3 regions of the Streptomyces sp. NPDC007164 genome follow, and region 1 is predicted to be linked to each of the others. Evidence: riboswitches for the same ligand, from Rfam matches in the RefSeq annotation. Region 1 holds a riboswitch; each other region holds the start of a gene.
The links. A riboswitch is a leader RNA that binds a small molecule or an ion and turns the genes downstream of it on or off. The one in region 1 is predicted to bind cobalamin.
Positions count from the first base shown of each region.

Region 2: another riboswitch for cobalamin. It lies ahead of ABZ622_RS11230 (ABC transporter substrate-binding protein); the one in region 1 lies ahead of ABZ622_RS04790 (cobalamin biosynthesis protein).
Region 3: another riboswitch for cobalamin. It lies ahead of ABZ622_RS28185 (CbtB-domain containing protein); the one in region 1 lies ahead of ABZ622_RS04790 (cobalamin biosynthesis protein).

Region 1 is NZ_JBEYFB010000002.1:59,459-66,597, reverse strand. It holds gene cobO (cob(I)yrinic acid a,c-diamide adenosyltransferase) at 1-137, opposite strand, end outside; gene ABZ622_RS04800 (putative cobaltochelatase) at 137-2,167, opposite strand; gene ABZ622_RS04795 (cobyric acid synthase) at 2,226-3,752, opposite strand; gene ABZ622_RS04790 (cobalamin biosynthesis protein) at 3,749-4,762, opposite strand; cobalamin riboswitch at 4,907-5,039, opposite strand; gene ABZ622_RS04785 (hypothetical protein) at 5,236-5,466, opposite strand; gene ABZ622_RS04780 (inorganic phosphate transporter) at 5,511-6,782, opposite strand; gene ABZ622_RS04775 (class II aldolase/adducin family protein) at 6,992-7,139, shown strand, end outside.
Region 2 is NZ_JBEYFB010000005.1:227,417-234,555, reverse strand. It holds gene ABZ622_RS11235 (FUSC family protein) at 1-729, opposite strand, end outside; cobalamin riboswitch at 1,134-1,259, shown strand; gene ABZ622_RS11230 (ABC transporter substrate-binding protein) at 1,298-2,284, shown strand; gene ABZ622_RS11225 (iron ABC transporter permease) at 2,368-3,336, shown strand; gene ABZ622_RS11220 (ABC transporter ATP-binding protein) at 3,333-4,121, shown strand; gene ABZ622_RS11215 ((2Fe-2S)-binding protein) at 4,118-4,879, shown strand; partial or broken gene ABZ622_RS11210 (acyl-CoA dehydrogenase family protein) at 5,024-5,374, opposite strand; gene tsaD (tRNA (adenosine(37)-N6)-threonylcarbamoyltransferase complex transferase subunit TsaD) at 6,006-7,076, opposite strand.
Region 3 is NZ_JBEYFB010000028.1:2,956-10,094, forward strand. It holds gene ABZ622_RS28150 (NAD(P)/FAD-dependent oxidoreductase) at 1-14, shown strand, start outside; gene ABZ622_RS28155 (DUF982 domain-containing protein) at 226-372, shown strand; gene ABZ622_RS28160 (NAD(P)/FAD-dependent oxidoreductase) at 404-1,513, shown strand; gene ABZ622_RS28165 (pirin family protein) at 2,034-2,999, opposite strand; gene ABZ622_RS28170 (tetratricopeptide repeat protein) at 3,177-3,560, shown strand; gene ABZ622_RS28175 (GNAT family N-acetyltransferase) at 3,688-4,194, shown strand; gene ABZ622_RS28180 (CbtA family protein) at 4,271-5,044, opposite strand; gene ABZ622_RS28185 (CbtB-domain containing protein) at 5,072-5,287, opposite strand; adenosylcobalamin (AdoCbl) riboswitch at 5,291-5,438, opposite strand; gene ABZ622_RS28190 (histidine phosphatase family protein) at 5,548-6,147, shown strand; cobalamin riboswitch at 6,262-6,478, shown strand; gene metE (5-methyltetrahydropteroyltriglutamate--homocysteine S-methyltransferase) at 6,640-7,139, shown strand, end outside.

The DNA.
Region 1 (7,139 bases):
GCGCGCAGCGCGAGCCCGAAGGCCGCCGTCGATTTCCCCTTGCCGATGCCGGTGTGCACCATCAGCAGCGGACGGTTGCGGCGCTGACGGGTCGTGAGCCCGTCGTCGGGCACGGTGGTCGGCTGTCCCTGCGGCATTACGCGGCCCTCCTGTTGGTTTCCTGAACGTCCTTGACGAGCCCGGCGATCGAGTCGGCCCGCAGCTCCTCCAGCGTGACGGCACCGCCCCCGAGATCGCGGGCGAGGCTTCCCGCGAGGCCGAGCCGTACCGGCCCCGACTCGCAGTCCACGACGACCGACGCGATGCCCTGCGCCTCGTGCAGCCGCGCCGCCCGGGAGGCCAGCGCCACCGGATCGGGGCCGCCGGTCGCCCGCCCGTCGGTCACCACGACCAGCAGCGGCCGCCGCGACGGATCACGCAACCGCTCCACCCGCAGCACCTCATGTGCCTTGAGCAGCCCGGCCGCGAGCGGGGTACGCCCACCGGTCGGCAGCAGTTCGAGGCGCGCCGCGGCGGCGTCCACCGACGACGTCGGCGGCAGCGCCACCTCGGCGTCCCTGCCCCGGAAAGTGATCAGCCCGACCTTGTCCCGCCGCTGGTACGCGTCCAGCAGCAGCGAGAGGACCGCGCCCTTGACCGCGGCCATCCGCTGCCGGGCGGCCATCGACCCGGAGGCGTCCACCACGAAGAGCACCAGATTCCCCTCGCGCCCCTCCCGCGTCGCCTGCCGCAGATCGTCCCGCCGGACCACCAGACCGCGCCCGGACCGGCCCCGCGACCGCTGGTGCGGGGCGGCGGCGTGCACGGTGGCCGCCAGATGCAGCTTGGTCAGGGCGCCCTGCGGACGCCGCGCGCCGGTCGTACGCCCGTGCTCGGTACGGGCCCGGGAGCGCCGCCCGGCCGCGCCCTCGCCCAGCCCGGGGACGCTCAGCATCTTGGTGCGGAACGGCTCGGTGGCGCCCACCGGCTGCCGCTCACCGCCCCCGGACGGCTGCCCCTGGCCCTGTTCCTGCCCTTGTTCCCGGCCCTGTTCGGGCACGGACGGCGCGGGCGCGTCGCCGGCCTCGCCCCCGGGCGCCGGCGGCGTGTCGGGGCCGTCGCCCTGCGGGGGGCGGCCGCCGCCACCGGGGCCGTCCGGGTCCGGGTCGTCGTCCCCGCCGCCGTTCTGCTCCAGCGTGTCGTCGAGCTTGTCCTCGTCGAGCCCCGGCGCGTCGAACGGATTGCGCCGGCGCCGGTGGGGGAGCGCGAGCAGGGCCGCCTGCCGCACGTCCTCGGCGAGCACATCCGTACGGCCCGCCCAGGCGGCCAGCGCGGTGGCCGTCCGCGCCATCACGATGTCCGCGCGCATCCCGTCGACCTCGAAGGCCGCGCAGGTGGCCGCGATCTGCCGCAACGCCGAGTCCCCGAGCCGAACTTCGGGCAGCAGGGCCCGCGCGGCGACGATCCTCGCCCGCAACGCGTCCTCCTCGTCGGCCCACTTGGCCGCGAAGGCCGCCGGGTCGTCGTCGTACGCGAGCCGCCGCCGCACCACCTCGACCCGCTGATCGGTCTCCCGGGACGCGGCGACCTCGACGGTCAGCCCGAACCGGTCGAGCAACTGCGGCCGCAGCTCGCCCTCCTCGGGGTTCATCGTCCCGACGAGCAGGAAGCGGGCGGCATGCCGTACGGAGACGCCCTCGCGCTCCACGTACGAGGCACCCATGGCGGCCGCGTCCAGCAGCAGGTCCACGAGGTGGTCGTGGAGCAGGTTGACCTCGTCGACGTAGAGGATCCCGCGGTGCGCGTCGGCCAGCAGGCCCGGCTCGAAGGCCTTCACACCCTCCGCGAGCGCCCGCTCGATGTCGAGCGCCCCGACCAGCCGGTCCTCCGACGCGCCGACCGGCAGCTCCACCATGCGGGCGTCCCGCGACACGCCGGTGCCCGGCTCGTGGGGGCCGTCCGGACACGCCGGGTCGGGCGATTCGGGGGCGCAGGAGAAACGGCATCCGGAGACGACGTCCACCTCCGGCAGCAGCGCCGAGAGCGCGCGCACGGCGGTGCTCTTCGCGGTGCCCTTCTCACCCCGTACGAGGACACCACCGATGTTCGGCGCCACGGAGTTGAGAAGCAGGGCGAGTTGCAGGTCCTGCTGCCCGACGACGGCGGTGAACGGGAAATGTGTGCTCACGGGGCGATCCCTCCTGCGAATGAATGGTCATGAAAAAGGCGGCCTCGGCCCGCGCCGTTCACCGGTGTCCTCCGGGTGCTCCGGGTGCTCCGGGGGCGATGAAGGGGAGCCCCGGCGGCGCGCCCGACTCGATGAGCCGCAGCAACGCGTCGGTGTCCGCGTGTTCCTCGACGAGATCGCCGAGGCGGTCGAGCTGTTCCTCGCGCAGCGCCGCGAAACAGGTGTCCGGAGCGGGGACGAAACGCCGGCCGGCGCCCCGCGCGACCTCGGTCAGGAAGCGGCGGCGGAATTCGTCGCTCTCCAGCGAGCCGTGCCAGTGGGTGCCCCACACGGCGCCCGCCCGGCAGCCGTCGAGGAACGGTTCTCCACCGAGCACCTCCGCCACGCCGTGGTGGATCTCGTACCCCTCGACCGGCGCGCCGAGCGCCCGGCCGACGGGCCGGGCCAGGGTCTTCTCCCGGTCGAAGCGGATGCGTACGGGCAGCAGCCCCAGGCCGTCGACATGACCGGCCCGGGACTCGACCTCGTCCTCGATGTGCTCGCCGAGGAGCTGGAAGCCGCCGCAGATGCCGAGGACCGGCCGGCCCTCGGCCGCCCGCCGCACCAGCGCGTCGGCGAGGCCGCGCTCGCGCAGCCAGGCCAGCGCCTTCACGGTGCCCCGGGTGCCCGGCACCACGACCAGGTCGGCGTCGGACAGTTCCTCGGCGCGGTCCACGAACCTGACGACGACACCGGGCTCGGCGGCCAGCGCGTCCACATCGGTGAAGTTCGACATCAGCGGCACCGCGCACACCGCGACCCGCAGCACGTCCTCGCCGTGCGGCGGCGCGACGACCGACTCGCGCACCGCCCCGCGCAGCGAGACCCGCAGCCCGTCCTCCTCGTCGATGCCGAGGCCGTGGGCGAAGGGCAGCACTCCGTACGTCGGCCGGCCGGTGAGGTCCCGCAGCATGTCGAGCCCCGGTTCCAGCAGCGACACGTCGCCCCGGAACTTGTTGACGAGATACCCGGCGATCAGCGACTGGTCCTCCGCGGCGAGCAGCGCCGTCGTCCCGAAGAACGAGGCGAAGACACCACCGCGGTCGATGTCGCCGACGACCACCACCGGGAAGCGTGCCGCCCGGGCGATGCCCATGTTCACGATGTCCGTGCGCCGCAGGTTGATCTCGGCCGGGCTGCCCGCGCCCTCGCAGATCACCGCGTCGTACGTGGACCGGAGCTGCTCCAGGCAGTCCACGACCGTGGAGAGCAGTGCCTCCTGCCTGCCCCCGTGGTAGCCGCGCGCGCTCATCTCGCCGACCGGCCTGCCCATCAGGACGACCTGGCTGGAGCGGTCGCTGCCCGGCTTGAGCAGGACCGGGTTCATCAGTGCCGTCGGCTCCACGCGGGCGGCCTGGGCCTGCATGGCCTGGGCGCGCCCGATCTCGGCGCCCTCGCGGGTGACGAACGAGTTGAGCGACATGTTCTGCGCCTTGAAGGGCGCCACCTTCACCCCTCGGCGCACGAGCCAGCGGCAGATGCCTGCCGTGACGACGCTCTTGCCCGCGTCGGAAGTGGTACCGGCGACCAGCAGCCCGCCGCTCATGCGTTTCTCCGTCCTGCGGTGCGAGGCCCCGCCACGTCCGTCCCGGTGGTCCGGCGCCCGGTGAGCCGCCGTGCGGCGAGGGCCGCGCCGAGCCGCCCCGCCACGCAGACGCCCAGCGCCAGCGCGCTCACCCGGCGCGACAGCCGCACCGCGCGCTCGATGTCCGCACTCTCCACGGCCCGGCCCGTCTCCCCGTTGAGCACCGGGCGGTGCTCGACCCGGCCGCCGTACGCGAGGGTTCCGCCGAGCCGTACGCCGAGCGCACCCGCGAACGAGGCCTCCACCGGGCCCGCGTTGGGGCTCGGGTGCTTGGCGGCGTCGGCCCGCCAGGCGCGGACCGCTCCCCGCGGCCGCCCCCCGGCGGCGACGGCGAGCAGGGCCGTGAGCCGGGCCCCCGGCCAGCCGGCGAGGTCGTCGAGGCGGGCCGAGGCCCAGCCGTAGCGCAGATGCCGGGGCGAACGGTGCCCGACCATGGCGTCCAGGGTGTTGACGGCCCGGAACCCGGCCAGCCCGGGAACCCCCGCCAGCGCGCCCCACACCAGCGCGCCGACCACGGCGTCCGAGGTGTTCTCCGCCACGGACTCCACCACGGCGCGGGCGATCTGCGGCCCGTCCAGGGAGTGCGGGTCGCGGCCGCACAGATGCGGCAGCCGCTCGCGGGCCAGTTCGATGTCACCGGCGGCCAGGGCGCCGCCGATGGCCCGCGCCTCACGCCCCAGGGACGTGCCGCCGACGACGGACCAGGTGGCGGCGGCGGTCAGTGCCACGGAGGCGGCGGGGCTGCGGCGCACGGCGCGGGTGATCAGCGCGGCACCACCCGCGGCGCCTCCGGCGCAGACGAGGGTGTGCAGCGCGCCCCAGCCGCGGTGGTCGCGCCACAGCCGGCGCTCGACGTCCGCCGCGGCCCGCCCGAACGCGGCGACCGGGTGTCCCCGGCGGGGGTCACCGAGCAGCAGATCGCCGATCAGACCGGCCGTGGCGCCGTACGCGAAGATGCGGTCGGCTCGCACGGTTCAGCCGGCCGTCGCGCCTCGGCGGACCTTCGGACGGGCGGCTCTCGTCGAGAGCGCCGAAACAGCGGACGCACGGCAGCCAGGCATGGCGATATGTCCTCACTCAGGGTCCGCGCCCTGGTTCGACGTGACCGGCGACGAGAGTCTCCTGGCTCCCGGATCCGCGGTTCCCCCGGCCTTCCAGCCCGCTCGCGCGAGCCGTGACTTCCGGTGTTGGGGGACCGCTCCCCGGTGACAGTGGCGGGACCGCGCCGGATTCGCACCGGCTTCCTCTGCTGTCGCCGTAATTGGCTCCGGCAGTCCACCACGCCCCGCGAACGCCCGTCAACCTGCCGTTGACCTGCGGCGGCGCAGTGTGCTGATACCCACATCGGGCCGGACACCCGAGGTGTCCGGCCCGACCGGGGAGCGTGCGCGGGATTCGCTCGGACCGGCCGGTCTCGGGCGACGGTCGGCCGGACCGGCCGGTCTCAGGCGACGATCAGATAGATCCCGTACGCGACGGCCGCCGCGCACAGCCCGAAGCAGACGTACGCGCCGGCGCGGGCCAGCAGCAGCGAGCCGCCGGAGCCGCCCTGCGCCGCCGGTTCGGGCTGCTTGGAGAGGCCGACGATGCCCAGGGTGAAGAGGCCCACCAGCGCGACGGTGACAACGAGGGAGACGCCGAATACGGAGCCGAGGGCTGCCCAGTCGATGTTCATGCGGAATCCTTAGACGGCCTTGGACGGCCGGCCTGTCGGCCGGCTCAGACGGTGGCGGGTCGCGCCGGGTCCTGGGTGGTTCCGGCCGGGGCCGGAATGGTGGTCATGAGGTTCAGGTCCGGCGTCTGGGCCGCGGCCGTGGTGGGCGGCGGGCTGACGGCGGCGATTGCCTGGGTGACGACGCCCGCGGGCTCGGCGTCGCCGTCCGACGGGGCGACGTCGCCGTGGCCGACCGGCTTGCGGCGCGACAGCAGCCAGATGGCACCGGAGCCCGCGATCAGCAGCGCCGCGACGACCACGACACCCCACGTGCCCTGCTTGGTGAGGAGCTCCGCGCCCGCGCCGACCAGACCGGCGGCCGGCAGGGTCAGACCCCAGGCGACGAACATCCGGGTGGCGGTGGACCAGCGGACCACACCGCCCTGCCGGCCGAGGCCCGCGCCCATCACGGCGCCGGAGCAGGACTGGGTGGTGGAGAGGGAGAAGCCGAGGTGCGAGGAGGCCAGGATGACCGTGGCGGCACTGGTCTGGGCGGCGAAGCCCTGCGGCGGCTTGAGGTCGGTGAGGCCGCTGCCCATGGTGCGGATGATGCGCCAGCCGCCCAGGTAGGTGCCGAGCGCTATGGCCGTGCCGGCGGCGACGATGACCCAGACCGGCGGGTTGGAGCCCGGGTGCAGGACGCCGCCGGTGACCAGGGCCAGGGTGATGATGCCCATGGTCTTCTGCGCGTCGTTGGTGCCGTGGGCGAGCGAGACCAGTCCGGCCGAGGCGATCTGGCCGGCCCGGTAGCCCTTGGCGGTGGCCTTCTGCTGGGCTTCGTCGCGGACCTTGCCGCCGATCCGGTACGTCAGCCGGGTGGCCAGCAGCGCGGCCAGACCGGCGACGATCGGGGCGGCGACCGCGGGGAGCAGCACCTTGGTGACGACGGTGCCGCCGTTGACGGAGGACCAGCCGGCCGACATCACGGCCGCGCCGATCAGGCCGCCGAACAGGGCGTGGGACGAGCTGGACGGCAGTCCGACCAGCCAGGTCAGCAGATTCCACAGAATGGCGCCGACGAGTGCCGCGAAGATGACTTCTGTCCGCAGCCCGTCCTCGTTGATGATCCCGCCGGAGATCGTCTTGGCGACCTCCACCGACAGGAACGCGCCGACGAGATTGAGAACGGCGGACATGGCCACCGCGGTCTTCGGTCTGAGTGCACCGGTCGAGATGGTGGTCGCCATCGCGTTCGCGGTGTCATGGAAACCGTTCGTGAAATCGAACACTAGAGCTGTCACGATCACAATCGCGAGTAGCAGCGTGATGTGTTCCATTTACCCAGGCAATCGTTCGACGTCATTGGCATGTGGACCGTAGGCAACCTGAATGAACGGAAGGTGAACTGAGCAGGGCGTTGTGGTGTTCCAAAGCGGAGCCCCTGCATTCCGCTTGTCCTCGGGGCAGGCGTGGCCCGGCTCTCCCGCGGTGCGCGGCTGTGGCCGACCCCATACCCGTCCGCCTCCGCGGCTGACAGGATCGGCGCATGAGCGATCAGCAGCGGGACGCGATCGAACGCGCCTGGGACGGTGTCGTCGCCACCGCCCGGCGGACGGCGGCCGAGGGCCTCGTGGTCGGGACGTCGGGAAACGTGTCGGCCCGGGTCGGCACGACCATCCTGGTCACGCCGAGCG
Region 2 (7,139 bases), on a different contig from region 1:
CACCGTTCCCAAGAAGCGTCTGAACCCGCGCACGACGGCCTCGCCCCGCGAGGTCGTGGCCACGAACACCCACCAGGTGGCGCCGACCGCCCAGTACCAGCGCTGGTCGGAGAGCAGTTGCCCCACCGCGAGCGCGAAGCCCGCCCCCAGTGCCGCCTGCACGGCCTGCCGTGTGGTGATCCGGCCGAGCCCGCTCGCCCCCGAGGGCAGGGCGACTGCCACGGGTACCGCGAGCCTCCGCTCGTAGCACCACACCCCGAACCGCACCACCGACGACGCGACGAGCGACAGCAGCACGGCCGCGTACAGCTCGGGCAGTTGGCCGGGCACGGTGTGCAGGAACTGGGCGGAGAAATAGGCCATGAAGCCGAACACGCCCAGCGAGTGCCCGCGAGGTCCCCACCGCCGCGCGTACACCCCCGCCCCCACGACGGCGAGGAACGCCAGGTCGCGTGCGACGGGCACATCGTGCAGCACGGCGGCGAGCGTGAGCACCGGGAGACCGACGACGGGGAGAAACGCGGTCGTGACCGCCTGCCCACGCACCGTCGGGTCGGTCACCGTGAACAGTGCGAGCAGCGCGGCCAGGCCACCGGTGATGGCCGCCACCAGCGAGTGCCCGGACGCCCCGCACAACGCGACGGCGAGCCCGATGCCGAGCACGGCCCGGGACGCGAACCGCAGCCGCATCCGCCCCGGATCGTGTGCGACGAACGCCCTCTTCAGCAAGTTGTCCTGCCCCTTTCACACATGGACCAGCGCATTTCACACCTGGACCAGCGCGGACACGAGAAAGGCGCCGCAGAGATCCCGGGGGAACCCGCAGCGCCATTGACAGCCCCATCTCAGCATCTGGGGGGCTAGTGGTTCAAATGAAGCCCGCCCCTCTGGGCCAATGGCCCACAATGGCTTGACCTCGCCCGGCCGCATCCGAGCCAACGGACCACCTTCACGTGACACCGGCGCGCACGGCAGGCCCCCTGGCCCTCCACCCGCTCACTGCGACTTCCGCTGCCGGACCCCGGGCGGAACCCGTCCGCAGTGCCGGTCGTCGTCGTGGACGTCGGTGTCCGGGGCCGGCCGAGGCCGTCGCCGCATGGGCCGGGACCTGCCGGAATACGCGGTCTGACAGTATGGGCTCCGCAAACTCAGGCGACGCGCGTCAGGAAACCGGTGTGAATCCGGTACGGTCCCGCCACTGTGACCGGGCTGAACAGCAGCCCGGAAGCCAGATACTGGCCGCGCCGCCTTCTCGTACTACCCAGGGGACGAGGACATCCCCGGGAAAGGCTCGGCCATGCCCCGAATCCGCCGTGTACCGCTCGCGCTCATACCACTGCTCCTGCTGCCGCTCACCGGCTGCGGCTCCGGCACGGACGGCGAGAACAAGGCAATGGCCGCACCGGCCGCCGACGGTTTTCCCTACACGGTCACCAACTGCGGTACGAGGACGACCTTCGACGCCCCGCCGGAGCGGGTCGTCACCATGAACCAGCACGTCACCGAGATCATGCTGGCCCTCGGGCTCCAGGACCGGCTGGCCGGTACCGCCTACCTGGACGACAGCGTCCTGCCGGAGTACCGGTCCGCGTACGCCGGGACCAAGGTGCTCGCGAAGGAGTACCCCTCCAAGGAGGTGCTGCTCGGCGCCGGCCCCGACTTCGTCTACGGCGGGTACAGCAGCGCCTTCGACGAGGCCAGGGGCCAGGACCGGGCAGGGCTCCAGAAGGACGGCATCAACACCCGGCTGAACATCGAGAACTGCACCAGGGGCAAGGTCGGTATCGATCAGCTCGCCACCGAGATCACCCAGGTCGCCAGGACCTTCGGCGTGCCGGAGCGCGGCAGGAAGCTGATCGCCGAGGAGCGGCGGAAGATCACGGCGGTCGAGGAGAAGCTCAAGGGCGCCTCACGTCCCTCGGTGTTCGTGTACGACTCCGGCGACAGCTCCGCGTTCACCGCGGGCGGCAAAGGCATCGGCAACGAGATCGTCCGGCTCGCCGGGGGCAGGAACGTCTTCACGGACCTCGACGCCACCTTCGGCGACGTGGCCTGGGAGCAGGTCATCAAGCGCAAGCCCGAGGTGGTCGTGATCTACGACTACGGAGGCACCACGGTGGCGGCCAAGAAGAAGCGGCTGCTGAACGATCCGGCGCTCGCGGACGTGCCGGCGATCAGGAACAAGAAGTTCGCGGTGCTCCCGCTGTCCTCGGCCGTGCTCGGTGTCCGGGTCGCCGACGCCGTACAGGACCTGGCCGGGCAGCTGCACCCCGGCACCCCGTGAGCGCGGAGTCCGCCCGCTCCGGCCCGAAGTCCGTCCTGCGCTCGACCCCCGTCGTGATCGGCGTCCTCACGGTGCTGCTGCTCATGGCGGCGGTGGCCGGTCTGGTGCTGGGCCCGGTACGGATTCCGCCGGGCGAGGTGCTGAGTACGGTCCTGGGCGGTGAACGCACCGGTGCGTACCCGACGATCGTGTGGGAGGTACGACTGCCCAGGGTGCTGCTCGGAGCCGTCGTCGGCGCCGGGCTGGCCCTGTCGGGCACGGTGCTCCAGGCGCTGGTGCGCAATCCGTTGGCCGATCCGTTTCTGCTGGGCGCCTCGTCCGGGGCGTCGGCGGGCGCCGCCGCGGTCGTCGTGCTGGGAGTCGGAGCCGGGGTGGCCACCGACGTCGCGCTGCCCGTTGCCGCGTTCGCCGGGTCCATGGCCGCGCTGGTCGCCGTCTACGCGATGGCCCGGCGGGGCGGCACCATGACAACGGGCCGGCTGATTCTGGCCGGGGTGGCGATCCAGTACGTACTGTCCGCGGTCACCAGCCTGATCCTGGTGCTGTCCTCCCGGGCCGAGCATGTGCGGGCGATCCTGTTCTGGACCCTGGGCGGGCTGGGCGGTGCCCGGTGGGACCAACTTGCCCTGCCCGCCGCGGTATTGGGCATCGGTGCCGTCCTCCTGATCAGCCTGGCCCGGCCGCTGGATCTGCTGCTGACCGGGGAGGAAGGGGCCCGCAGCCTCGGCCTGGACCCCGGACGTTTCCGGGGCGGGGTCTTCGTGCTGGTGTCACTGATCATCGGCGTGCTGGTTGCCTACAGCGGGGCGATCGGCTTCGTCGGCCTGATGATTCCGCACGCCGCCCGGCTGATCGTCGGCGCGTCCCACCGCAGACTGCTGCCGGTGACCGCGCTCGGCGGGGCCGTCTTCCTGCTGCTGGCCGATCTGCTGGCGCGGACCGTGGCAGCCCCGGCAGAGATTCCCGCCGGGGTGGTCACCGCCCTGGTGGGCGGCCCGTTCTTCCTCTGGCTGCTGCGCCGCTCCACCCGTACCGAAGGGATCACCGGATGAGCCGGGCACCGTCCCCGACGGCGCTCGCCGCCGACGGGATCAGCTACGAGGTGGCCGGCCGCACGCTGCTCGACGCGGTCACGCTGGACGCCGCCCCCGGCGAGACGGTGGGGCTGGTCGGACCGAACGGCAGCGGCAAGACCACCTTCCTGCGCTGTGTGTACGGCGCGCTGCACCCCGCGTCGGGCCGGGTTCTGCTGGACGGGGCGGACGCCGCGACCCTCGGGGTGAAGGAACGGGCGCGCCGCGTCGCCGTCGTACCGCAGGACAGCCCCGGCACCTTCGGTCTGACCGTACGTCAGATCGTGGCGATGGGCCGAAGCCCGCACAAACGGTTCTGGGAGCAGGACTACGCCGACGACGCCCGCCGCATCGACCAGGCGCTCCGGCGCGTCGGCGCGGCGCCCCTGGCCGGCCGGCGGTTCGAGGAACTGTCCGGCGGGGAGCGGCAACGGGCCCTGATCGCCCGCGCCCTGGTCCAGGAGCCGGGGCTGCTGGCGCTCGACGAACCCACCAACCATCTGGACATCCGCTACCAGTTGGAGATCCTCGGCCTGGTGAGAACGCTGGGCACCACCAATCTGCTGGTGCTGCACGACCTCAACCTGGCCGCTTCCTACTGCGACCGGCTGTTCGTCCTCAGCGCCGGACGGCTGGTGGCCTCCGGCTCCCCGCACGCGGTGCTGACGGAAGAGCTGCTGGCCGAGGTCTACGGGATACGGTCCCGGATCGGCGTCCACCCGGTCACCGGCTCCCCGAACGTCGTCTACCTCCCGCTGTCATGAGCGACGACGTTTCCCCCGCATGGGCGCCGTTGCGGCACGGGCCACGCTGGCAGGTCACCGTGGGCGAACCGTCGGCGAGCGAGGCGGGGCAGTGGCTGGCAGCCGACCGGCTGGCCGATCCGGCGGGCGCGGAGCTGTCCGTGCTGCTGGAGCGCGAGCGCACCGGCAGCGGCCACCGCACCGGTCATGCGGCCGCGCTGACCCTGATGGCGGTGTACGCGGGCTGGGTCACGGCCGCCGCAGTGCTCCACTGGGCGCTGTACGACGAGGTCCCGGACATGAGGTCCGGCAATGTCCTGGTGCGCCCCGCCGCGCACGGGATCGGCGGGGTCAGGGTGCGCCGGGCCCGGTTGCTGGTGCCCCGGGCCGGGGAGGACTCCGTACGGCTGCTGCACCGCATCGTGCTCGACGGACATCTGCTGCCCCTCGCCGATGCGCTGCAATGCCGTACCCGTGCCGGGGCCAGGCAGTTGAGCGGCGGTATCGCCCATGGCTGCGCCACGGCGCTGTGCGCGTACGGCGACCGGGTGGATCTGCTGGCCGCCCGCTGGCGGCAGTTCGTGGACACCGCACCCGGCCGACTGGCGACGCTGGGCGAGGTGGTCCGGGTCCGGCGAGCGCCGGACGGTCCGGAGCGGCTGGTCTATCTGCGCAACACCTGCTGTCTGTACTACACGAGTGCGGAGGCGGTGCGCTGTGCGAGCTGTTGTCTGACAAGCCGCGAGGAGCGGCTGCGGGCCTACGCGAGGCCGAAGTAGCACCGGCCGGCTCCGGGGAGCCCGGACGCCGGAACGGCGAGACCATGGCGTGGGTGAGGGCGTTCAGCGCCTCGGGGCGGTTGAGGGTGAGGTAGGCCGCACGGCCCTCGGTGCGCAGCAGTACCGGGCTGCTGGAAGGGGTCGTCATCGGACGGCCTCCATCAGTTCCCGGGCCACGATGACACGCATGATCTCGTTCGTTCCTTCCAGGATCCGGTGCACCCGCAGGTCGCGGACGATCTTCTCGATGCCGTACTCGCTCAGGTAGCCGTAGCCACCGTGGAGTTGCAGTGCGCGGCCGGCGACGGAGTATCCGGTGTCGGTGGCGAACCGCTTGGCCATCGCGCAGAGCCCGGCTCCCGCGGGGCTGCCGTCGTCGAGCGCCTCGGCGGCCTGCCGGACCAGGGCACGGGCGGCCTCGAGTTCGGTGGCCATGTCCGCGAGCCGGAACTGAAGTGCCTGGGCGTCCAGGAGCGAAGCGCCGAACGCGCGCGACCGGGGGCCGCCGGTCTCGACGACGCGTACGCCGTCGGCCCCGGACCGGCGGTGCGCAAGGTTCTATTGCTCCGGTCGAGAGGGCTCAATGGAGCCGGGGCGGCTTCGCGGGCCGGGTGACGGGGGCCGAGGAAGGCCGCGTGGCCGGCTCCCCCGGGTGCGGGATGCGTGGCCCGGGTCCAGCCCGCCCGCTCGCAGAAGGCGACCGCCTCGCATGCGGCGACGGAGGTCAGCAGCCGGCAACGGCCGTCGACCCGGTCCTCGGTCACGGCGTCGAGCAGCCGACCGCCGAGCCCGGCGCCGCGGGCGTGGCCGGCGGTCGCGAGCTCGTCGACGTCGCGTCCGCCGCACAGCCACTCCGCCGTCCGCAGCGCGCCGAGGGCGGCGGACACCTGCGGATAGCAGCGGTCGGCCGGGAAGGGGACAGGAGTCGTCCAGGCGGTGGCCCAGCCCGGTACGGCCTTTCCGTCCAGGGCGAGCGCCGCCGTGAAACCGGGCCGACGAGTGTCGTCCGCCATCCGCTCCAGGTAGGCGTCGGCCCGGTCCGGTACCTCGTTCCAGGGCGGACCTCCGAACGCGTCCGCGTGGGCGAGAAGTCGCTTCCCGGAAACCCGCCGGACCGTCGCCACCGTCAGGAGACTCTCAGCGAGCGCGCGGGCAGCGGGGTGAGAGAGGCGTACTCCAGCGGGGCCGACGGGTCGATGGACACGTCCAGCGGTGCCGGCTCGGCACCGGAGCGGACCAGCAGGTCACCGACGGCCGCGATCATGGCGCCGTTGTCGGTGCACAGGGTCATCGGCGGGACGCGCAGCTCGATCCCGGCGGCGGCGCACCGCTGCTCGGCCAAACCCCGGACCCGTGAGTTCGCCGCCACGCCGCCGACCACGATCAGCGTCTTCACGTCGTACGCATGGCAGGCCGCGAGCGCCTTGCGGGTCAGCACGTCCGCCACGGCCTCCTGGAGGGCTGCGGCCCCGTCGGCCACGGGCGGTTCCTCGCCGCGCAGCCGGTGCTGTTCGGCCCAGCGGGCCGCGGCCGTCTTGAGCCCGGAGAAGGAGAAGGCGTACGGGTGGTCCGCGGACCGGGTCAGCGGGCGGGGAAAGGTGATGGCCTTCGGATCACCGTCCCGCGCGGCCCGGTCGATGGCGGGCCCGCCGGGATAGGGCAGGCCGAGAATCCGGGCGACCTTGTCGAAGCACTCGCCGGCGGCATCGTCGAGGGTGTCGCCCAGGTGCAGGATCGGCTCGCGCACCAGGTCACGGACAAGGAGCAGCGAGGTGTGCCCCCCGGAGACGATCAGCACCACGCACGGGGTGGGCAGCGGACCGTGCTCCAGGGTGTCGGCCGCGACGTGACCCGCGAGGTGGTGCACCCCGTAGAGCGGCACACCGGCCGCATACGCCAGGCTCTTCGCCCCGGCCAGACCCACCTGCAAGGCACCCGACAGTCCGGGCCCGGTCGTGACGGCGACCGCGTCGATCTGCCCCAGCCGCAGCCCGGCCCGGCCCAGGGCTTCCCGCACGACCGGGTTGAACGACTGGAGATGGGCACGGGCGGCGATCTCCGGCACCACCCCACCGAAGCGGGCGTGCTCGTCCATGCTCGACGCCACCACGTGCGCGAGGAGCTTCCCGTCCCGCACGATCCCCGCGCCTGTCTCGTCGCACGACGACTCGATTCCCAGGACGACCGGTCCACCCACTGCGCCACTCCTTTTGCACTGATCTCGCACTTGCAATATATGTGCAATAAGAGCTTCCGTCAC
Region 3 (7,139 bases), on a different contig from region 1:
CATCGCGCTTCTGATCACAGCTGTCCGCGAGCCGGCTGAACCGCCCCGGGTGCCTTCCCGACGCAGGAAGGGCGAAGGTTGGCCGGGCCCGCGCCCTGGCCTGTCGGGTGTCGGCGCGGGGCCGGATGCGCCGGTGGCCAACGGGCCGCAGCCGGCGCTGGTTCGGCCCGGTACGGACGCAGCGATCACAGGCCCCAGCGGCAACTACATCCGTTTCGCCGAGGTGTGCTGACCTATGCCTGGCCGTCGGCCACCGGCAAAGCCTTCGACCATGCGCTCAAGGCGGTCGAGCCGACGCTCGACTCGCATTTGAGTGACCAGGAATACCGGACCATGCGCCGAACTCTGCGCCTGGCAAGGCGCCGACGGTGACCGCGCAGCATAGCTGCTGCAGACCTTGCAGGTGTTGCAACAGCGTGCAACCGGGGCCAGTCGGTGGTGCGGGACGTCTCTTCCTCGTCGAAGCCCTCCCCCTGGTTCTCAGTTCGGGGAGCCACCCGCCGAGGCCGACGATGACGACCGGGACGTCTGCGACCTGCTGGTCGTCGGAGGCGGCCCGGGCGGCCTGGCGGCGGCGGTGTACGGCGCGTCGGAGGGGCTGCAGACGGCCCTGCTCGACGCGGCGGCCTTCGGGGACCAGGCCGGCACCTCCTCGCGGATCGAGAACTACCTCGGGTTCCCGGCAGGTCTCTCCGGCGCCGAGCTCGCCGCCCGCGGCACCGTGCAGGCGGCCAAGTTCGGCGTCCGGTTGCACCGCAACGCCCGCGTTGCCGCCTTTGCCGGCCGCACCGGCAGGTACTGCGTAACCTGCGACGACGGGCGCGTGTTCAGGGCCCAGGACGTCATCATCGCGACCGGCGCCGAGTACCGGCGCCTGACCGTGCCTGGAGCCGAGTCATGGGAGGGAAACAGCGTTCACTACGCCGCCACCGTCGCCGAGGCACAGTCCTGCCTCGGCAAGCCGGTCGCTGTCATCGGCGGGGGAAACTCGGCGGGACAGGCCGCGATGTTCCTGTCGCGGACGTCCGATCCAGTACATCTGCTGGTCCGGGGCGAGGATCTGGAACATTCGATATCGCGCTACCTCATCGAGGCGATCGCGGCCAACCCAAAGACCCGGGTGTGGCTTCGGACGGAGACGGTCGCCCTCGTGGCGGACTCGGAGATCACCGCAATCGACGTCGTCGACCGGAAGGCCGGCCGGCGTTCGCGCCTGGAGGCCGGCGCCGTGTTCGTCTTCATCGGCGCAACGCCCTGCACCAGCTGGCTCGGCGGCCGACTGGCGACGGATCGCAACGGCTTCCTGCTCACCGGACACGATCTCGACAGCGCCTGGGAAGCCGACCGGGCACCGCTGCCCTTCGAAACGAGCGAGCCGGGCGTGTTCTGCGTCGGCGACGCACGCAGTGGCAGCGTGAAGCGGGTCGCCACCGCCGTCGGCGAGGGATCCGCCGCCGTCATGCTCGTCTTCGAACGCCGACGCCTGGACGGCGATCGTCACCTGCTCATGTGAGGGACGAACACGCACGGAATCGGCACCATGGAACCCGACGGGGATCTCCGGGACGCAGGATTCACGCCTGCATCCACGACCGAGGAGCCCGGAACGCCGATGAGCGTCCGAGAGGAATGGCCACCGACGGGTCCAGTACAGCACCACGGCGGTGTGACAGAGCCAGGCGGAGGCGACTCTCCAGATTGTGCAGGAGGGAGGAGCCGTAGGTTGCCGGGCGTCAGTCGACACGCGGTTGGGAACCGCCATGGCGGGCTGAGCGCCCCGGGCCGCGAAGCGGTCGCGATGGCCGCCTGGCGGGAGCCGCAACCCCGACGCCGGAAGCTGACTACCCATCAGAATAGTCAGCATTGGGTCAGCATTGATCCGAGCAGACCCTGCCACAGATGGCCACACCCACGACTCTCGGGGACGCCTGCCGACCACCGGCGGCCGGTTCATTCGATTCCGCTCGGGCGAGGTGCCTCGACCAGCGCCGGCTCACAGACTCAAGAGCCGACGCGAGCCACAAAAGGCCACGTCAACGCACCCGACCACGCGCCTTGAGGGGCCCGGCCGGGAGTGCAGGTGCAGTCAGTCGGTCACCGTCGTAACCGTGGACCTCACCGAATCGGGCGCCTTCCATCCAATCACGTCGGGCCTGTACGATCTCAGCGTTGTCCCGGCCGATGAAGTTCCACCACATGACGATCTCCTCCTCGAAGGGCTCGCCGCCGAGGAGCATGAGGCCCGCGTCGCTGTCCGCGCGCAGCGGGAGTTCGGAGCGGCCGCAGCCGAGGTAGAGCATGGAGCCGGGCTGCACGGGCACGCCGTCGACCTCGGCCCGGCCGGACATGGAGAGCACCGCGTACTCGAAGTCGGGGTCCAGCGGCAGCCGGGCCTCGGCGCCGGCGGTCAGGGCGAGGTCGGCGCCGACGATCGGGGTGTACGCGGTACCGGGCGAGATGGTGCCGTCGAGCTCGCCCAGGATCAGGGTGGCGGTGAGGCCCGGGGCGGAGACGGTCGGCAGGTCGGCGTGGTGCTGGAAGTGGGGCTCGACGTGGCGGTGGGCGGACGGCAGTGCGACCCAGAGCTGGGCGCCGTGCAGGAACCTCGCGTGGGACTTCGGGCTCTCCTCGGAGTGGCTGATGGCCCGGCCGGAGGTCATCAGCCCCAGTTCGCGCGGGCGGATCGTGCGCAGACTGCCGACACTGTCCCGGTGCAGAACCTCGCCGTCGTGCAGCCAGCTGACTGTCTGCAGGCCCATGTGGGGGTGCGGCGGCACCTGCATCCCGGGTTCGTCCGCGATGTCGTCGGGACCGTAATGATCGACGAAGGCCCAGGCGCCGACCATCCGGCGGCCCAGGTTGGGCAGCAGTCTGCGGACCTCGGTGGACTCGCCCAGCCGGACGTGGCGGGGGGTGAGAAGTTCACGCACGGGCTCGGCGACGACAAAACCCCGTCCTCCACAGACGGAGAGTGCGGCCTGGCGATCGAGATTGCTCATGGCGCTCAACCTATTCCTGAGCGGGTCCGGGAGTGCCGGTACCCACGCCGATAATTTAGTGGAATATTCAATCATCATGCGCCGTTGGGGCAGTCACAGGGTGGTTGAGCAGCGGCTCGGCCACCGGTTGGACGGAGCGGGGCAGACCCCGGCACGGTCCGTGACTGAGGAGGTCAAGTGAGCGACACCTACTACGAGTTCGGCACAACTGCCGACCGCTGGGACCGTGCGCAGATGTTCTTCGAGGCCAAGGAGTACATGAGCGCGGCCCGGATCCTGGAGGGGCTGGTCGAGGAGGTCCCGGAGCAGGTGTCGCCGCGTCTGCTGCTGGCCCGTACCTACTACCACTCGGCGCGGCTCGGCAGGGCCGAGACGGAGCTGCGGGCGGTGCTGGAGCGCGACCCGGTCGAGCACTACGCGCGGCTGATGCTCGGCCGCACCCTTGAGCGCCAGGGGCGGAGCGCGGAGGCGGCCGGTCATCTGCGGATGGCCGCGGCGTTCTCCGGGGACTTCGACTTCGCTCCGGACGGGGCGGGCACTCAGGGGCCGTCGGGCACATGAGTCCGGAAGGGGCACGGTGCGGGCGGCCGCTGCGGCGTCGTATGCACATCGGCATCGACGCCGTCGGCTGCCGCCCGGCCGATTTTCGGATGCCGTGCGCCCGTCCCGCGTGATAGTTCACTCGCTCATGACCGACCTTGAGACCCCTCGCCTCCTGCTCCGCCCGATGAACGGCTCCGACGCCCTGCGGTTGATCTCCGGCACGCCCGGTGACGGGGCCCGCTGGTCGCCCGGCTATCCGTCACCCGGGGAGACCGCCGCGGCCCGGCGCTTCCTGGAGACCTGTGCGACGACCGGAGATCCGAGCCCCTTCTGTTCGTACGAGATACGTCGCCGCACGGACGGACTCGTGATCGGCGGGATGGGATTCCACGGCGCGCCGGACGAGGACGGGGACGTCACGATCGGCTACGGCCTCGTCCCCTCGGCGCAGGGGATGGGTTACGCCTCCGAGGCGTTGCGCGCCCTGCTGCTGTTCGCCCGTGAGCAGGGGGTGCGTCGTGTGCACGGTGACACCGACCTGGACAACATCGCGTCCCAGCGCGTCATGGAAGCCGTCGGCATGCGTCTGGAGAAGCAGGACGAGCGGCTGAAGTACTACCGGACCGACTGGGGCCCGCAGCCCGAGGAGTGAGCCGGTGCCGACGACCGGAACCCCGCCGGGAGGTCCCGGCGGGGTTCCGGTCGTCGGCCCGCGTGTCGGGTGCCGGTCAGCCGGCCGCGGTGGCCGGGCGCTTCGCGCCGCCGCTTCCGGTGGTGACCGTTCCGGTCCTCGGTACGAGCAGCCGGTCCGTCAGATGGCCGAAGAGGAGCCCGAAGGTCACCCAGAGGGTGGTCTGCACGGCGAGGGTGCTCAGCCGGAACTCCCAGAGCAGGGAGGCCGGGAAGTCCTTGCCGACTTCGTTGTACGAGGGCAGGAACGCGTAGGCGAGCCCGATCACCAGGACGTACGCGGCGGATGCCGTGATCGTCGCGTTCCAGTTGCCCAGTCGGGGAGCCAGCCGTTTGCCGAGGATGACGGCGGCGACGGCCAGCAGCACGCTGAGGGCGACCATCAGGAAGAAGAGTCCGGTACGCGAGCCGATGGTGTCGGGGTTGCCGACGGCCGGCGGGTTGGCCGGGTACTTCAGGAACGGGACGACGTACACCGTCAGCAGTGCCGCACCCGCGATCAGCGCGGCCGTGGCCCGGGGGCCGAACCTGCCGATCCGGCCGAGGGCGTAGCAGAAGACGAGGGCGGCGATGCCGCCGATGGCGACGCCGAAGACCAGTACACCGGTGGCGAGGCCGGCCGTGGACTGCATGGTGCGGCTGACCAGTTCCTCGCCGCCGTCATGGTGGTGGCTGTGCGCTTCCTCCAGGGCGATGGCCGCGTCCACACGCGACTCACCGAGGAAGTAGGCGACCAGCAGTGCGAGTACGCCCGCGGCGAGGCCGGCCAGCATGCCGCGGACGAGCAGGGCTCTGACAGATATGGAGTTCATGAGGTTTCCCCAGGATCGGACGGTACGTCAGTGGCAGGGGAAACCGAGGAGGTGGCGGCCGTCGTGGACCCACTCGTGGACACCTTCGCCGGAGATGACCGCGGTGGCGCCCTGCTCGGCGCCGACGAAGTACAGCAGTACGAGCATGAGGATGCCGAAGAAGACCGCCCAGGGGGCGATGGCCTTCAGGGAGATGGGGGTGATCGCCGGAATGGCGGTGGCGGGGGCAGCAGTCTGTGCCATGACAGAACCTCCTGGGGAACACGCGTCCCGATCGTGGTGCCTGAGACGTGGGTGCTGGGTCTGACTTCCCGCACAGGTGCGGGTTCACAGTGGCGCGACCGTGCCGGATTCTCACCGGACTTCCGTCACACCTACGTCATGTTCGCCGTGACCATACCGCTTGGGGACAAGTGCCGCCATGGTGCCGGTGACCGGGCCCGACCGGTCGGATGCCATGGTGGGCGCACCAAGGGGCCGGAGTTCAGGGAGTTGACCGGGTCATGACGGTTCAGGTGATGTTGATCTCACCGGCGATCAACGCCGCGCTGCGCGAGGCCCGTTTCGACGGTGACGCGCCACTGGACGCGGCAGGAATCCGCCGAGCGGGGGCCGTCGCGGCAGGGGTGCCCGACGCCGACCGGTATCTGCGCGGGCCGTCCGGACGATGCGCCGGGACGGCCGACGCGCTGGGGCTGCGGGCCGGGCCCGAACCGGCCGTCCGCGACTGGGACATGGGCCGGTGGAGCGGCCGGCGGCTGGCGGCGGTGAGCGCGGCCGAGCCGGCGGCTGTTTCGGCCTGGCTGACCGACCCTTCGGCGGCTCCGCACGGCGGCGAGTCCCTGCTCGAACTCCGCGCCCGGACCGGACGCTGGCTGGCGGCGCTGGAATCAGCCGAGGACGGCGGGGGCCGCCGCGTGCTGGCGGTCGTCGAGCCGGCGGTGGTCCGGGCGGTGGTCGTCGGGGCACTCGCACTGCCGGTGGAGGCGTTCTGGCGGCTGGACGTCGCCCCGCTGACACTGACCGCGCTCAGCGGCCGTTCCGGCCGGTGGAACCTGCGGTGCGGGCAGCAGTTGTCCCCCGCGCCCGGCCCCGCCGTCTGATCCGGCCGATCCGGTCCGCTCCGATACGGCCGGCCGGCCCGCCGATGCCATCCTGCCCGCCTTGCCGATCCTGCCGATCCGAATTCACTGTCCAGGATCCGGAGCGGACCCCCTATGGTGGTGGGTGCAGCTGGTTCGCCCTGTCAGTCAGGCAGGCGCGTCGCAAGAGGGAACCCGGTGGGAATCCGGGACTGCCCCGCAGCGGTGAGTGGGAACGACCGCCGTCATCGAGCACTGGACCCGACGGGTCCGGGAAGCGACGGCCAGTAGGTGTCTCGTACGCGAGACGCGCCCGCGAGTCCGAAGACCTGCCACTGCCCGTGCGCGTCGGACGCGCACGGTGATCCCGGTGACCTCGTGGGCGGGTCGGCGTACATATCGGGCAGGTCACGCGCGTCGGCACGACGCCGCGGATCCGCCCGGTCCGTCATCCCTTCGCGCCTGCGATCCGTCCCGGGGTCGCACCAGGACACGCTCGCGAAGGAGAGTCACGTGACCACCGAGTCCGCAGCCGCGGCAGCCCGGGCCACCGTGTACGGCTACCCCCGCCAAGGGGGCGACCGGGAGCTGAAGAAGGCCGTCGAGGGGTACTGGAAGGGCCGCGTCACCGCCGCCGCCCTCCGGGAGACCGCCGAGGAACTGCGCCGCGCCAACTGGCAACGGCTCGCCGAGGACGGCATCCACGAGGTCCCGACCGGCGATTTCTCGTACTACGACCATGTGCTGGACACCAGCGTGATGGTCGGTGCCGTGCCCGTCCGGCACCGTGAAGCCGTCGCGACCGACGCGCTGGACGGCTATTTCGCGATGGCGCGCGGTACGCAGGACGTGGCGCCCCTCGAAATGACCAAATGGTTCGACACGAATTACCACTACCTGGTGCCGGAGCTCGGCCCCGACACCGTCTTCGCCGCCGACTCCACCAAGCAGGTCCAGGAGTTCGGGGAGGCGCTGGCGCTCGGGCACGACGCCAGGCCGGTGCTGGTGGGTCC